Regions from separate parts of the Nonomuraea sp. NPDC005501 genome, predicted to be linked through region 2. Evidence: riboswitches for the same ligand, from Rfam matches in the RefSeq annotation. Region 2 holds a riboswitch; each other region holds the start of a gene.
The links. Region 2 has a riboswitch for thiamine pyrophosphate ahead of ABZS51_RS18240 (FAD-dependent oxidoreductase). Riboswitches for the same ligand answer to the same signal wherever they lie in the genome.
Positions count from the first base shown of each region.

Region 1 (4,712 bases), on a different contig from region 2:
GACGGGGTCAGCCAGCGCATGCTCAGCGTGACCCTGCGCCACCTGGAGCGCGACGGCCTGGTGACCAGGACCGTCCATCCCGTCGTGCCGCCCCGCGTCGACTACGCGCTCACGCCGCTCGGCCGCACCCTGCACGAGACGATCAAGTCGCTGGTCACCTGGACCGAGCGGCATCAGCGGGAGATCGCCGAGGCCCGTGCGGCCTACGACCGAGGGCGCGAGATGATGGACGCATGACGGTTCCCGAGGTAGAGGCACGTGACGTACCCGACGACGCTTTCCTGCTGGACGTGCGCGAGCGGGAGGAGTGGGTGGCGGGCCACGCCCCCGAGGCCGTGCACATCCCGATGAGCGAGATCCAGGGGCGCGTCGACGAGGTCCCCGCCGGCGGCAAGGTCTACGTCGTCTGCCGGGTCGGCGGCCGGTCCTACCAGGTGGCGGCCTGGCTGAACCACCTGGGGCGCGAGGCGGTCAACGTCGGCGGCGGCATGCAGTCGTGGGAGGGCGCGAGCCGTCCGATGGTCAGCGAGACCGGTCAGCCGCCGTTCGTGGCCTGAGCCGGTCCCTTAATCCGGTTGCCCCGCGCGCGTCCGTGCTGGTGGGCTGTGCCGGTGAATCGTGATGAGATGCTGGCGGCCTACGACCGCCAGGTGCGAATCAGCCAGGGCGAGCGGGCGGGCCGCGTGGTGCGCAAGGCGGCCGAGGGCGGCTGGAACGGCATCCTGTGGTCGGACCTCGACGAGGACACGGCCGACGCCGAGATCGCGGCGCAGGTGGCGTACTTCACCGCGCTGAAGCGCTCGTTCGAGTGGAAGCTGTACTCCCATGACCGCCCCGCCGACCTGGCGGAGCGGTTGTCGGCCGCGGGCTTCGCGGCCGAGCCGGAGGAGACGCTGCTGGCCGCGGAGGCCGCCGCCATGGCCGCCGAGCCGCGGCTGCCCGAAGGCGTCGTCCTGCGCCCGGCGGAGGACCCGGCGGGGATCGAGCTGCTCATGGAGGCGCACGAGCAGGCGTTCGGCATCCCGGCGCCGGGACTGCGCGACCAGTTGCTCCGCCGGCTGGCCGAGCGGCCCGAGTCGATGGCCGCGGTCGTCGCGATGGCCGGCGACCGGCCGATCAGCGGGGCGCGGGTGGACCTGGACCCGGACACCGAGTTCGCCGGGCTCTTCGGCGGCGGCACGGTGGTCGGGTGGCGCGGGCGCGGCGTGTACCGGGCGCTGCTGGCCCACCGGGCGCGGGTGGCCGTCGAGCGGGGCTACCGCTACCTCCACGTGGACGCCTCCAGCGAGAGCCGTCCGATCCTGCTGCGGCTCGGCTTCGTGCCGCTCGGCACCACGACCCCGTACGTCTACACCCCCTGACGGGCCCGGGTGGCCGTCCGGCGGCGCATGAGGCATCATGAGGGCGCACGCCAGGACATCTCCGGCACAGACCAGGGTGGTCCGGCGCGCGACAACTACAGATCCCGCGGGAGCTCGGGGCCACCGGGCTGAGAGGGCAGCTGCCGCTGCTGCCGACCGCATGAACCTGTCCGGGTAATGCCGGCGTAGGGAGTGTGTGATGACGCATGCCGTCAACGAAGTCCCGCTGACCCTCGACGAGGCCCCGCCGAAGACGCTCGGGGTGCTGGACCAGGGCGCGCTCTGGGCCAACCTCGGGGTGAGCCTGCTGGGCTTCTCCGGCGCGCTCTTCCTGCTCGACCCGCTTGGCGGCGCGCCGCTGAGCGTGGCCGCGGCCCTCACCGCCGCGGTCGTGGGCAGCCTCGTCGGCACCGCGATGGTGGGCCTGGCCGCCATCCCCGGCACGCAGACCGGACGGCCCTCGATGGTGCTGCTCCGGGGGCTGTTCGGGGCGCGGCTGTCGTACCTGCCGACGGTGCTCAACATCATCCAGATGGTCGGCTGGGGCGCCTTCGAGCTCTGGGTGATCTCCATGGGCGCGAGCGCGATCTTCGGTCCGGCGGTGCCGTACGCGGTCTGGGTGATCGTCGCCGGAGTCCTCACCACCTCGCTGTCGATCTGGCCGCTCGGCTCGGTGCGGCTGCTGCGCCGGTACGTCACGGTCGCCGTGGTCATCGCGCTGGCCTGGTTCGCCGTGGACTTCCTCGGCCAGGCTCAGCCGCAGGCCGGCGGCTCGTGGCACGCGTTCGCGCCGGCCGTCGACTACGTGATCGCGCTGTCGGTCTCGTGGGTGCCGATGGCCGCCGACTTCGCCCGGCACTCCAGGTCGAGCGCCGCCGCGTTCACCGGCGTCGTCGGCGGCTACACGCTGGCCCAGGTGGCCTGCCTGGGGCTCGGCGTGTACGCGGTGGCCATCGCCGGGGCGGCCGCGGTCCAGGCGGACGGCACCGCGGTGTTCGGGACGTTCGTCGCGGCGCCGCTCGGCGCGCTGTTCTTCGCCGTGCTCGTCCTGCGCGAGACCGACCAGTCGTTCGCGAACGTCTACTCGACCACCCTCTCGCTGCAGAACCTCATGCCCCGCGTCGACCGCCGCCTCTTCAGCGTCGCCATCGGCGTGGTCACCACGGCCGTGGCGCTGGTGGTGGACGTGAACTCCTACGGGGCCTTCCTCGGCATCATCGGCGCGGTGTTCGTGCCGATGTTCGCGGTCCTCGCCGTGGACTACTTCGTGCTCGGCGGCTCCGCCCGGTGGAACACCGACGAGGACGCGCCGTCCCGCTGGTCCATGCTGGTGCCCTGGGTGCTCGGCTTCGCCGCGTACTGGCTGACCACCTCGACGCCGACCGTCGGGGCGTGGGACGGCCTCTGGGCCTGGGTGCGCGAGGCGATCGGCTTCACCCGTCAGCCGTGGATGAACGGCGCGCTCGGCGCGGCGCTCGTGGCCGCCCTGGTCACGCTCGCCCTCGGCCTGGCCCGGCGCCGGACCTACGCCGACCGCGTCTGACAGCTCGTGATCAGGAGCGGGACTCGACGGTGAGGAGGTGGCGCTTGGCGTTCACGCCCCCGGCGTAGTCGCCGAGCGCGCCGTCGCCGGGCACGATCCGGTGGCACGGCACGATGACGCACACCGGGTTGGCCATCAGCGCGTTGCCGACCGCCCGCAGCGCGCGTGGCCGGCCGATGTGCTCGCCGATCTCACTGAGCGTCGCCGTCGTGCCGTACGGGACCGCCATGGTCTTCTGCAGCACCGTGCGCGCGAACGACGTGGCGATGGCCAGGTCGACCGGCGTGGTGAAGGCCCGCAGCCGCCCCGAGAAGTACGCGTCCAGCTCCCGGCGCACCGGGTCCAGCCGGCCGGGGTCGGGCCCGATGAACGAGCCCACGTGCCGCGTCACCCGCTCGTACACCGCGTGCTCGTCCTCGAAGCTGCACGCCACGATCCCCTTGCCGGACACCGCCAGCACCAGCCGCCCCACGGCGCCGTCATAGGTGCCGAACGCGACGTCGGGCGGGGTCTCCCCGCGGTAGGTGGCGGAGGTCACCCGTAGCAGGGCATCGAGATCACCGCTCGACATCCGCTCACCCTCTTCTCACCTGGTAGGTCGTGATCGGCAGCGTATCGGACGGATCGGCCGACGGCGGCCGCGCAGCGCGGGCACTATGGAGGTGTGGGTGACGAGTGGGCCGGCAGTGACGACGAGATCGCTCGCGCGGTGCTCGCCGGCTCGCCCGACGCGCTGATCGCGCTCGACCGGGACCAGACCGTGCTGGTGTGGACCCCGGCCGCCGAGCGGCTCTTCGGCTGGACCGCCGAGGAGATGCTGGGCCGCAGGGCGCCGATCGTGCCGGGGGAGCTGACGGCTGAGCACAACGCGGTGCTCGAACGCGCGCGTACCGGAGACCAGGTGACGCTGCGCACCAAGCGGTTACGCCGCGACGGAAGCGTGCTCGATGTGACGGTCGACATCGGGCCGCTGGTGATGGGCAGCTCGGTGGTGGGATACGTGTGCGTCCACCACCGCGCGGCGGCCGAGGAGGCGGCGAGCGAGCGCATGGCGCGCCGGGTCCGGCTGGTACGCCGGCTGACCGACGTGGTCGGCGACATCAACGCCGAGCTGGAGCTGCCCGCCGTCCTCGACCGGATCGCCGGCAGCCTGACCGAGCTGACGGGCGCCGACGCGGGCGGCTTCGTGCTCATCGAGGGCGAACGGCTGCGCGTGGTCAGCACCCACCGGCTGCCCGAGACGCTCAAGGACGCCACGGCCGGGCTGCGCACCAGCCTCGTGGACAAGCTGCTGCGCACCGGCAAGACCGTCCTGCTGGAGTCCCACGGGCTCGACGAGCTGCTGTGGGCGGAGCTGACCGGCCTGCACACGATCGCGCTCGGGCTGGCCGCCGTGGGCGGGCGGCCGTACGGCGCCCTCTACGCCCTGTACGCCCAGCGCAAGCCCGGCCACCTGGAGCTGGAGCTGCTGGAGCTGCTGGCCGGGCACGCCGGCATCGCGGTGGGCAACGCCATGGCCTACCAGGAGGCGGTGCGGCAGCGGGCCCACGAGCAGGCGGTGTTCGACGCCAGCGCCGACGGCATCGCCGTGCTCGACGGGGCCGGCCGCGTCATCCGGTGGAACCCCGCGGCGGCCGAGCTCACCGGGCTGCCCGTCGACGACGTTCGGGGCGGACCGCCGCCGTTCCCGCTGCCCAGCCCGGGGGAGAAGCTGACGTTCCAGCTCGACACGGGCCGCTGGCTCGACGTCGTGAGCGCGCGCGTGGAGGAGACCGGCGAGATGGTGGTCGACTTCCGCGACGTGACGC
Region 1 covers NZ_JBEXDT010000001.1:328,096-332,807, reverse strand. Annotated here, with positions in the region: gene ABZS51_RS01675 (helix-turn-helix domain-containing protein) at 1-237, shown strand, start outside; gene ABZS51_RS01670 (rhodanese-like domain-containing protein) at 234-557, shown strand; gene ABZS51_RS01665 (GNAT family N-acetyltransferase) at 612-1,361, shown strand; TPP riboswitch at 1,458-1,570, shown strand; gene ABZS51_RS01660 (cytosine permease) at 1,561-2,904, shown strand; gene ABZS51_RS01655 (methylated-DNA--[protein]-cysteine S-methyltransferase) at 2,915-3,475, opposite strand; gene ABZS51_RS01650 (PAS domain S-box protein) at 3,569-4,712, shown strand, end outside.
Region 1: it holds a riboswitch for thiamine pyrophosphate, as region 2 does, so the genes downstream of both, ABZS51_RS01660 (cytosine permease) here and ABZS51_RS18240 (FAD-dependent oxidoreductase) in region 2, are expected to answer to the same signal.

Region 2 (4,712 bases):
CGGACGATGCTCGTGGCGCGGACCCTGGCCACCGCCACCCCCACGCAGGCCGCGCTGGTGCGGAGCCTGCTCGGTGACCCGGAACTCGACGACCGGGGCGTGGCGGCGCTGCGGGAGGTCATCGAGGACACGGGCGCGCTGCGGGAGTGCGAGGACCTGATCGGGGCGTACCTGCAGGAGGCGCTGGTCTGCCTGGACAAGGCGCCGATCACGGCCGGCGCCCGCTTCGCGCTGGCCGACCTGGCCGTCGCGGCCACCTCCCGCAAGGCCTGACCCTCCCCCGCGCTTCCACGGGCGCGGGGGAGCGTCGTGACCGGGTCAGCGGGCCAGGCGCTTGGCGAACTCGGCCGCCGCCGCGCCCGGGTCGTCGGCCTCGGTGATCGCCCGCACCACGACGACGCGGGTCGCCCCGCACGCCATGACCTCGTCGAGGTTGTCCAGGTCGATGCCGCCGATGGCGAACCACGGCCGGTCCGTGGCGGTCGAGGCCGCGTGCCGCAGCAGCGACGGCCCCGGCGCGGGACGGCCCGGCTTGGTCGGGGTGGGCCAGGTCGGCCCGCAGCAGAAGTAGTCGACGCCCTCCTCCACCGCGGCGGCGGACGCCTCGGCGGTGGAGTGGGTGGACCTGCCGATGAGGATGTCGTCGCCGAGTATCTCCCGCGCGACGCCCACCGGAAGGTCGTCCTGCCCCAGGTGGAGCACGTCGGGCCGGGCGGCGTAGGCCACGTCCGCCCGGTCGTTGACGGCCAGCAGCCTGCCGTGCCGGTCGCAGGCGTCGCGGAAGACCTCCAGCAGCTCGAGCTCCTCCCGCGCCTCCAGGCCCTTCTCGCGGAGCTGGACGACGTCGACGCCGTTGGCGAGCACGGCGTCGAGGAACTCGGCCAGGTCACCGCGCCGGCGCCGGCCGTCGGTGCAGAGGTAGAGCCGGGCGTCAGAAAGCGAGGGCCTGGGCACGCCGCTTGACCTCGGTGTGGCGGCCCGCGCGGATCGCCTCGACGGGCGAGCCGGGCAGCGAGTCGTCCGGGGTGAACAGCCACCGCAGCGCCTCGGCGTCGTCGTAGCCCGCGTCCAGCAGCACGGTCAGCGTGCCGGGCAGGCCCTTCATCACGTCCCTTCCGTCAAGGAACACCGCGGGCACGTGCGGCCCGCCGCTGCCCCGGCGCACGCCGAGCAGCTTGTGGTCCTTGAGGAGTTGCTTGGTCCGCCCGAGCGAGAGCTGCAGGCGGTCGGCCACCTCGGGGAGAGTGAGCCACTCGTTGACGAGCTGGTCGGTCTCCCGGTCGATCTGTGCAACAGAAAGCGTCACGAAACCACAACTACCACATGGCGCGCTTGCTCAAACAACACAATCCCGTAGAGGGACATCGGGATCTACCAGGCGTTCCGGGTCCATCCGGTGCCCTGCCTCGATGATGCGGCGGCCCTGGACGAGGTCGCGGGGCCGGTCCACGGCGAGCACCGCGGCCAGCGCGCCGTCGCCGGTCAGCCAGCAGGCCGACCACTTGCCCTCCGGGTCGCCCCGGTACAGGAGGCGGTCGCCGGCCGGATGGTGGCCCGCGTACTGGACCATGTGGCCGAACTGCTCGGACCAGAAGTACGGCACCGGGTCGTAGACGGCCTCCTCGCCCAGCAGGGTGGCCGCGGCGACCTCGGGCGCGCCGAGCGCGGTGTCCCAGTGCTCCACCCGCAGGCGCGTGCCGTAGCGGCGCGACCACCAGGCGGCGCAGTCGCCCACCGCGACCACGCCCGGCAGGGAGGCGCGCAGGTGCTCGTCGGTGACGACGCCGTTGTGCAGGTCGATGTCGGCGCCCGCCAGCCACTCGACGGCCGGGCGGACCCCGATGCCGGAGACGACCACGTGCGCCTCGACGAACTCGCCGTCCACCAGCCGCACCCCGCCCTCGTCCACCGACGCGACCATGGTGTCCAGCCGCAGGTCGACGTCCTCGTACCAGCCGGTGGTGCGGGCGCCGATCCCGGCCCCGACGGCGTGGAAGAGCGGCGCGGGTCCGGCCTCAATCACGGTCACCTCGCAGCCCGCGCGGCGGGCGGCCGTGGCCACCTCGGCGCCGATCCAGCCGGCGCCGACCACGGCGACGCGGGCGCCGCGGACCAGCCGGGCGCGCAGCTCCAGCGCGTCGTCGAGGGTGCGCAGCACATGCTGCGGCCCGTCGCCGGGCAGCGTGATCGGCTCGGCGCCGGTCGCGATGACCAGCCCGTCGTACGGCAGCTCCCCCTCGCCGGTCTCGACGACGCCCGGACGCAGGCCGGTGGCGCTGACACCGGGGCGGAAGTCCACCTCCAGCGTCGCGAGGTCGGAGTCGACGAAGCTGGAGTCGCTGGTGCCCAGCAGCACCGCCTTCGACAGGGGCGGCCGGTCGTACGGGCGGTGCCGTTCCTGTCCCAGGAGGGTGATCTCGCCGCCGAACCCCCTCGCCCGCAGGGCCTCGATGCTGCGCACGCCGGCCAGGCCCGCTCCTGCCACCACGACACGGTTCACGGTCAAGACCATAACGGGGCCGCCGCCTGCGCTCCGCACCGAGGCCGTAGGCTGGAGGGGTAAGACGCGCGGGAGTCCGGCCGTGACCGGGCTGAGAGGAAGGCTTGACCGGGCCTTCGACCGCAATCCACCTGATCCGGATCATGCCGGCGAAGGGAGCGCGCATGGAGCTGGTCGTGGGCGGCGGGATCGTCGGGCTGTCGATCGCCTGGCGGCTGTCGCGGGCGGGGCGGCCCGTCACCGTGGTGGACCCGGCCCCGGCCTCCGGGGCCTCGCACGCGGCCGCCGGCATGCTGGCGCCCGTCAGCGAGGTCGCCTACACGGAGGAGCCGCTGCTGCGGCTGGGGGTGGCGTCGCTGCGCCGCTGGCCGTCGTTCGCCGCCGAGCTGGCCGAGGACGCCGGCCTGCCGCCGGGCGTCCTGGCCCCGTCCCGCCCACCCGGGCCCTTCGGCGGCGCCCGTCCCGTGCCGTCGTCCCCTTCGCGGTCGGGCCCCGTCCTGTCGTCCCCGGCGCGGTCGGGCCCGGTCCCGTCGTCCCCGGCGCGGTCGGGCCCGGTCCCGTCGTCCCCGGCGCGGTCGGGCCCGGTCCCGTCGTACGGGCTGGACTTCCGTGCCGACGGCACCCTGGACGTGGCGTTCGGCGCGGACGACCTGGCGGCACTCGACGAGCTGGCCGGGTTCATGGGCAAGCTGGGGCTGCCGGTGGAGCGGCTGACGGGCCGGGAGTGCCGCCGCCTGGAGCCGATGCTGGCCCCGTCGGTCCGGGGCGGGCTGCTGGCGCCGGGCGACGCGTGGGTGGACCCGCGCCGCGTCACAACAGCCCTGCTGGCCGCCCTGGAGCGGCTGGGCGTCCCCGTGGTGCCGGGCCGGGTGTCCGAGCTCCTGCGTGCCCCCGGCGGCCCCGGTGGCGGCTCCGGGCGCGGTCAGGCGGTCGTGGGCGTGCGGCTGGACTCTCCGGCGGACGGCGGGGACCTGCCGTCCGAGATCCGGGCCGACGGGGTGATCCTGGCCGCCGGAGCGTGGAGCGGCGAGCTGTACGACCTCCCGATCCGGCCGGTCAAGGGCCAGATCATGCGGCTGCGGTCCCCCGAGCCGCTGCTGGGCCGGTGCGTGCGCGGCATGGTCCACGGCGCCCCCGTCTACCTGGTGCCGCGGGGCGACGGCGAGCTCGTGGTGGGCGCCACGCAGGAGGAGATGGGGTTCGACACGCGGGTGACGGCCGGCGGCGTGTACGAGCTGCTGCGCGACGCCCGGGAGCTGGTGCCCGGCGTGACCGAGCTGGAGGTGGCCGAGGTGGTGGCGGGCCTGCGTCCCGGCACCCCGGACAACCTGCCGCTCATCGGCCCGGCCGGCGTCCCGGGGCTGACGCTGGCGACCGGGCACCACCGCGGCGGGGTGCTCCTGGCGCCGCTCACGACGGCGATCCTCCTGGGCGAGGAGCCCGAGTCGGCGGCCCTCTGCTCCCCGGCCCGCCACCACCCGGCCCCCGGCGCTCACGACAGGCCCTCCGGCCCCTACGACGGCAACTCCGGCTCCGAGGAGATGGGATGAGAGTGACGATCAACGGCAGCCAGCGCGAGGTGCCCGACGGCACCACCGTGGCGCAGGCCGTACGGATCCTGACCACCGCCACCACCGGCGTGGCGGTGGCCCTGAACGACGAGGTCGTGACGCGCGGCTCGTGGGACACCACGGCGCTCGGCGACAGCGACCGCGTCGAGGTGCTCACGGCGGTGCAGGGTGGATGACCTGATCATCGCCGGGGAGAAGTTCTCCTCCCGGCTCATCATGGGCACCGGCGGCGCGCCCTCGCTGGAGGTGCTGGACCAGGCCCTCGCCGCCTCCGGCACCGAGCTGACCACGGTCGCGATGCGGCGGCTCGACCCGTCGGCCCGCGGCTCGGTCCTCGACGTGCTGCGCGTGCGCGGCATCAAGGTGCTGCCCAACACCGCGGGCTGCTTCACCGCGGGCGAGGCCGTGCTGACGGCCAGGCTGGCCCGCGAGGCCCTCGGGACGAACTGGGTCAAGCTTGAGGTCATCGCCGACGAGCGGACGCTGCTGCCGGACCCGATCGAGACGTTCGACGCGGCCGAGCGGCTGGTGGCCGAGGGCTTCGTGGTGCTGCCGTACATCGGGGACGACCCGGCGCTGGCGCGCCGCCTGGAGCAGGCCGGCTGCGCGGCCGTCATGCCGCTCGGCGCGCCCATCGGCTC
Region 2 covers NZ_JBEXDT010000033.1:51,392-56,103, reverse strand. Annotated here, with positions in the region: gene ABZS51_RS18260 (polyprenyl synthetase family protein) at 1-273, shown strand, start outside; gene thiE (thiamine phosphate synthase) at 319-954, opposite strand; gene ABZS51_RS18250 (Rv2175c family DNA-binding protein) at 932-1,306, opposite strand; gene ABZS51_RS18245 (FAD-dependent oxidoreductase) at 1,337-2,500, opposite strand; TPP riboswitch at 2,559-2,675, shown strand; gene ABZS51_RS18240 (FAD-dependent oxidoreductase) at 2,665-4,050, shown strand; gene thiS (sulfur carrier protein ThiS) at 4,047-4,247, shown strand; gene ABZS51_RS18230 (thiazole synthase) at 4,240-4,712, shown strand, end outside.

Region 3 (4,712 bases), on a different contig from region 2:
GCGGCTTCCTGTCCCGCCAGCTCCGCTCCTGGACGCCGCAGACGGCCTGACGCCGCGGACGGCCTGACGCCGCGGACGGCCTGGCTCTGTGGACGGCCTGACGCCGCGGACGGCCTGACTCCGTGGACGGCCTGACGCCGCGGACGCCGTCCGGGGTGGTCAGTCGTTCAGGCGCAGGCGCTGGATGAGCTCGGGGAGCCAGCCGAGCGCCGGGTGCGGCTGCTGGGCCTTGGGGGCCGGCGGCCGCGTGTCGGGCGCCGGCGGGCGTGCCTCGCCGGCCTGGGGCGCCTGCGAGGGCGTCACGCGTTGCCGGGGCGCGGGGGCGCGCCCCTCGCGGTCCTTGGCCGTCGGGGCACCGTCGCAGGGCGCCGGGAGCGCCACCGGCCACGCCTGGCGGTCCTCGCGCGCCTCCCGGGCGTCCAGCCGGGTCTCGATCGCGTGGAGTTCGCGCTCGGCCGATTCCACGGCGGCGAGCCGTCCGGAAAGGTATCCGGCCGCACCCGGAACCAGGACCGAAAGCGCCACGGCACAGGAGAGCGTGAAGGTCGTCTGCTTGGAGATGCCCATCGCAGCCCCTCCTCCTCGCCGGTGCGCGCGACCGCTATATGCCCTACGGCCTGCGAAGACACGCCGGAAGCGGGCATCCTTTGACATGACCTTGCCAAAGTCGTGCCGGATCGGCGATGTGCATTGCCGGGGCAAACCGGCACCTGGCTCGGTAGTCTCGCGGTGTGGCGCATGTGACCCGTGAGCACCTTGATCGCCTGCTTGAGCAGGCTCTGCTGGCCGACGACCACAGCTCCCTTGCCAGGCGGCTGTACGACGTCGCGCTCGGCTATTCCTCGGGCGATGTCTCCAGGGCGTCCATCCTGGTCCTCGCGGCCGAGGAATGGCGCTCGGCCGGGCAGCCCGCCCGGGCCCTGGAGTGCTTCCAGCGCGCGGTGGAGGACGGCGGTGAGTCGCTCATCGACCCACGCGCCGGCATCGCCGACACGCTCTTCGAGCTCGACCGTCCCGCTGAGGCGAGGGAGGTCATCGAGGCGATCCGCGCGGAGGGCGGGATCACCACGGCGACCTCCCACACGATCGCCGAGACGCTCGTCGCGTACGGCGACCTGCCGGCCGGGCTCGAATGGGTGACCCAGGCCGTGCTGGCCAGTGACGAGGACGACCCGGAGCATGTGGCGCTGCTGCGCACGCGCTACCGCATCCGGGTCGACCTGGGCCTGCCCGAGGACGAGCTCGACGCCCTGGTGTCCTGAGCCGGGCTCTCCCGGCCGGGCGATCCTGTCCGGCCCGGGGTGCGCCCCGAGGGGCGCTCGCTGCCGTCGGCATGCCCGCGATCAGGCCGTACGGGCGATCCGGGGTCAGAGGGCGGCCGTGGCCTCCGCGCCGGTCGCCAGCCACTGGCCGGTGGGCCACGTCTCCAGCCGCCACGCGCTGTCCCAGAACATCCACTCGTACTCCGTCGCCCGGCAGAACGCCTCGGCCATGGCCCGGCGGGTGGCGGGGTCGGCGGTCCCGGCCAGCCGGTCGGCGATGGCACGCACCTGTGTCACCGAGGCGGCGAACGACGGGTCGGAGTAGGTGGAGATCCACGCCTGGTACGGGTGGCCGGACCGGCCGGCCGTGCGCTCCAGCAGGGCCGTTCCGACGTCCTGGTAGACCCAGAAGCACGGCAGCACCGCGGCGACCAGCACGGGGAGGGGCGCGCTGAGAGCCGTCGCCTGGAGGTACGACGCGTAGGCCAGGCAGGTCGGCGAGGTGCGGATGCCGGCCACGTCCTCGGGGCTCAGCCCGAACCCGTCGAGGTAGCCGGTGTGCAGGGCGCGCTCGACGGCCAGCGCCGTGTGCGCGCTCTGGGCGAAGAACATGGCGTCCGCGGGCTCGGTGGCGCGCGCCGACGCTGTCGCCAGCACCTTCGCGTACGCCGCCAGGTAGCGGGCGTCCTGCACCAGGTAGAAGGTGAACCGGTCGCGGCTCAGGGTGCCGCCGCCGAGGGCGGTGTTGAACGGGTGCCGATGGATGGCGTCGAGCAGCGTGGCGGTGCTCGCCCAGACCTCGTCGCAGAACGACAACGTCGACGTCCCTTCGCCAGTACGAACTAGATCAGGTTCGACGGGTGTGATCTCAGCCCGGCCCTCCGGGCACCCCGCGTCACGGTCCACCGTAACAGGGATCATCCCAGCGGCAGGCTCGGGAGGAGGGTGCCGACGTCGCCGAGCGAGGTGACGCCGGGCTCCGCGACGCGGGAGGCCCCGGTGCGCGGCCCCTCCGCGTGGGTGGCGGCGTCCCGGCGGCTCGGTGCGCGGTCCGGCGCCTCGTGCGCGTGCTGACGGCGGACGGCCGGCTCCGGGGCCCCCGAGACGGGCACCCCGTCGAACGTCCGGACGGGCCGGGCCGGAGCCGCCGGCAGGCCGGGCAGGTCGGGCGCGGCGGCCATCGTGGACACGTCGGACAGGCCCGAGGGGTTGCGCGCGCCCGGAGGCAGGACCGGCACACCCGCGGCCGTGGCCGTCAGGTCGGGGGCGACCATCGGGGAGCCGGCGCCCCGGGGGCCGGTCAGGCCGAGGCGCTCCGCCGTCCGCGCCGCGACCGCGGCGGCGCTTTCCTCGCCGGCCGCCCCGCCCTCGTCCCCGGCCGGGACGGGGGTGAGGGCGTGGGTGAGGGCGAGGACGGGAGGCGGCGCCGCGATGATCCAGATGACGCCGGCGCTCAGCGTGGCCGCCGCGACGGCCCGAAAGCCGGGACAGGACCGGGATGACCTGGGATAGGACCGGGATGACCTGGGATAGGACCGGGATGACACTGACACTGAACGTCCCCCTCGTCGGTACGGCTGCCCGGGCGGACGCCGGGCGGATCTCGGACGAAGGCCGAAGCTAGCCAGGGAAGCGGTGCGCCGGGGCGGGCTTGGCCGAACGGTGGACCAGCCCTTACCGGCGAGCGGGCCGCGACACGGACCCGGGCACGCGAAAGCCCCGGGAAGCCGGCGGGAAAGGCCGGCCCCGGGGCCTTGTCGTCGGTACGTCGCGCGTCAGGCGCGCTTGACGGTCAGCTCGTCGTCGCCGAGGTCGACCAGCACCTTGTCGCCGTCCACGATCTCGCCCGACAGCACCGCCTTGGCCAGCTTGTCGCCGATCGCCGACTGCACCAGGCGGCGCAGCGGACGGGCGCCGTACAGCGGGTCGTAGCCGGTGAGCGACAGCCACTCGCGGGCCGCCGGAGTGACGTCCAGGGTCAGCCTGCGGTCCGCCAGCCGCCTCGCCAGCCGGTCGACCTGGAGGTCGACGATCTGGGCCAGCTCCTCCGAGCCGAGCGCGTCGAACAGGATCACGTCGTCGAGCCGGTTCAGGAACTCCGGCTTGAAGGCGCCGCGGACCGCGCCCATCACGGCCTCGCGCTTGGCGTCGCCCTCCAGCGTCGGGTCCACCAGGAACTGGGAGCCCAGGTTGGAGGTGAGGATCAGGATCGTGTTGCGGAAGTCGACCGTGCGGCCCTGCCCGTCGGTGAGCCGACCGTCGTCCAGCACCTGGAGCAGGATGTCGAAGACCTCGGGGTGGGCCTTCTCCACCTCGTCCAGCAGCACCACGGTGTACGGCCTGCGCCGTACGGCCTCGGTGAGCTGGCCGCCCTCCTCGTAGCCGACGTAGCCGGGAGGGGCGCCGACGAGCCGGGCGACGCTGTGCTTCTCGGAGTACTCGCTCATGTCGATGCGGGTCATCGCCCGCTCGTCGTCGAACAGGAACTCCGCCAGCGCCTTGGCCAGCTCGGTCTTGCCCACGCCCGTCGGGCCGAGGAACACGAACGAGCCGGTCGGCCGGTCGGGGTCGGCGATGCCGGCCCGGCTGCGCCGGACGGCGTCGGACACGGCGCGTACGGCCTGCTGCTGGCCGACCAGGCGCCTGCCCAGCTCGTCCTCCATGCGCAGCAGCTTGGTCGTCTCGGCCTCCATCAGGCGGCCGGCCGGGATGCCCGTCCAGGACGAGATGACCTCGGCGATGTCGTCGGGGCCGACCTCCTCCTTGACCATGGCGTCGTCGGGCTGGGCGGCCTCGGACGCCTCCCGCAGCGCCTGCTCCAGCCTCGGCACCTCGGCGTACATGAGCCGGGACGCCGCCTCGAAGTCGCCGTCGCGCTGCGCCCGCTCCGCCGAGCCGCGCGCCTCGTCGAGCTGCTTCTTCAGCTCACCGACCTTGTTGAGGCCGGCCTTCTCCCGCTCCCAGCGGCCGACGAGGGCGCTCAGCTCCTCCTGGCGGTCGGCCAGCTCCTTGCGCAGCCGCTCCAGCCGGTGGAGCGAGGCGTCGTCGGTCTCCTTGGAGAGGGCCAGCTCCTCCATCTTCATGCGGTCGACGTTGCGCTGGAGCTGGTCGATCTCCACGGGCCGGGAGTCGATCTCCATGCGCAGCCGCGAGGCGGACTCGTCGACCAGGTCGATGGCCTTGTCGGGCAGGAACCGGCTGGTGATGTAGCGGTCGGACAGGGCGGCGGCGGCCACCAGCGCGCTGTCGGCGATCTGCACCTGGTGGTGGGCCTCGTAGCGGCCCTTCAGCCCGCGCAGGATCGCGATGGTGTCCTCGACCGTCGGCTCGCCGACGTACACCTGCTGGAAGCGGCGCTCCAGCGCCGGGTCCTTCTCGATGCGCTCGCGGTACTCGTCGAGCGTCGTCGCGCCGATCATGCGCAGCTCGCCGCGGGCCAGCATGGGCTTG
Region 3 covers NZ_JBEXDT010000001.1:21,785-26,496, reverse strand. Annotated here, with positions in the region: gene ABZS51_RS00150 (TetR family transcriptional regulator) at 1-50, shown strand, start outside; gene ABZS51_RS00145 (hypothetical protein) at 160-567, opposite strand; gene ABZS51_RS00140 (hypothetical protein) at 732-1,262, shown strand; gene tenA (thiaminase II) at 1,368-2,078, opposite strand; TPP riboswitch at 2,070-2,165, opposite strand; gene ABZS51_RS00130 (hypothetical protein) at 2,180-2,815, opposite strand; gene clpB (ATP-dependent chaperone ClpB) at 3,038-4,712, opposite strand, start outside.
Region 3: it holds a riboswitch for thiamine pyrophosphate, as region 2 does, so the genes downstream of both, tenA (thiaminase II) here and ABZS51_RS18240 (FAD-dependent oxidoreductase) in region 2, are expected to answer to the same signal.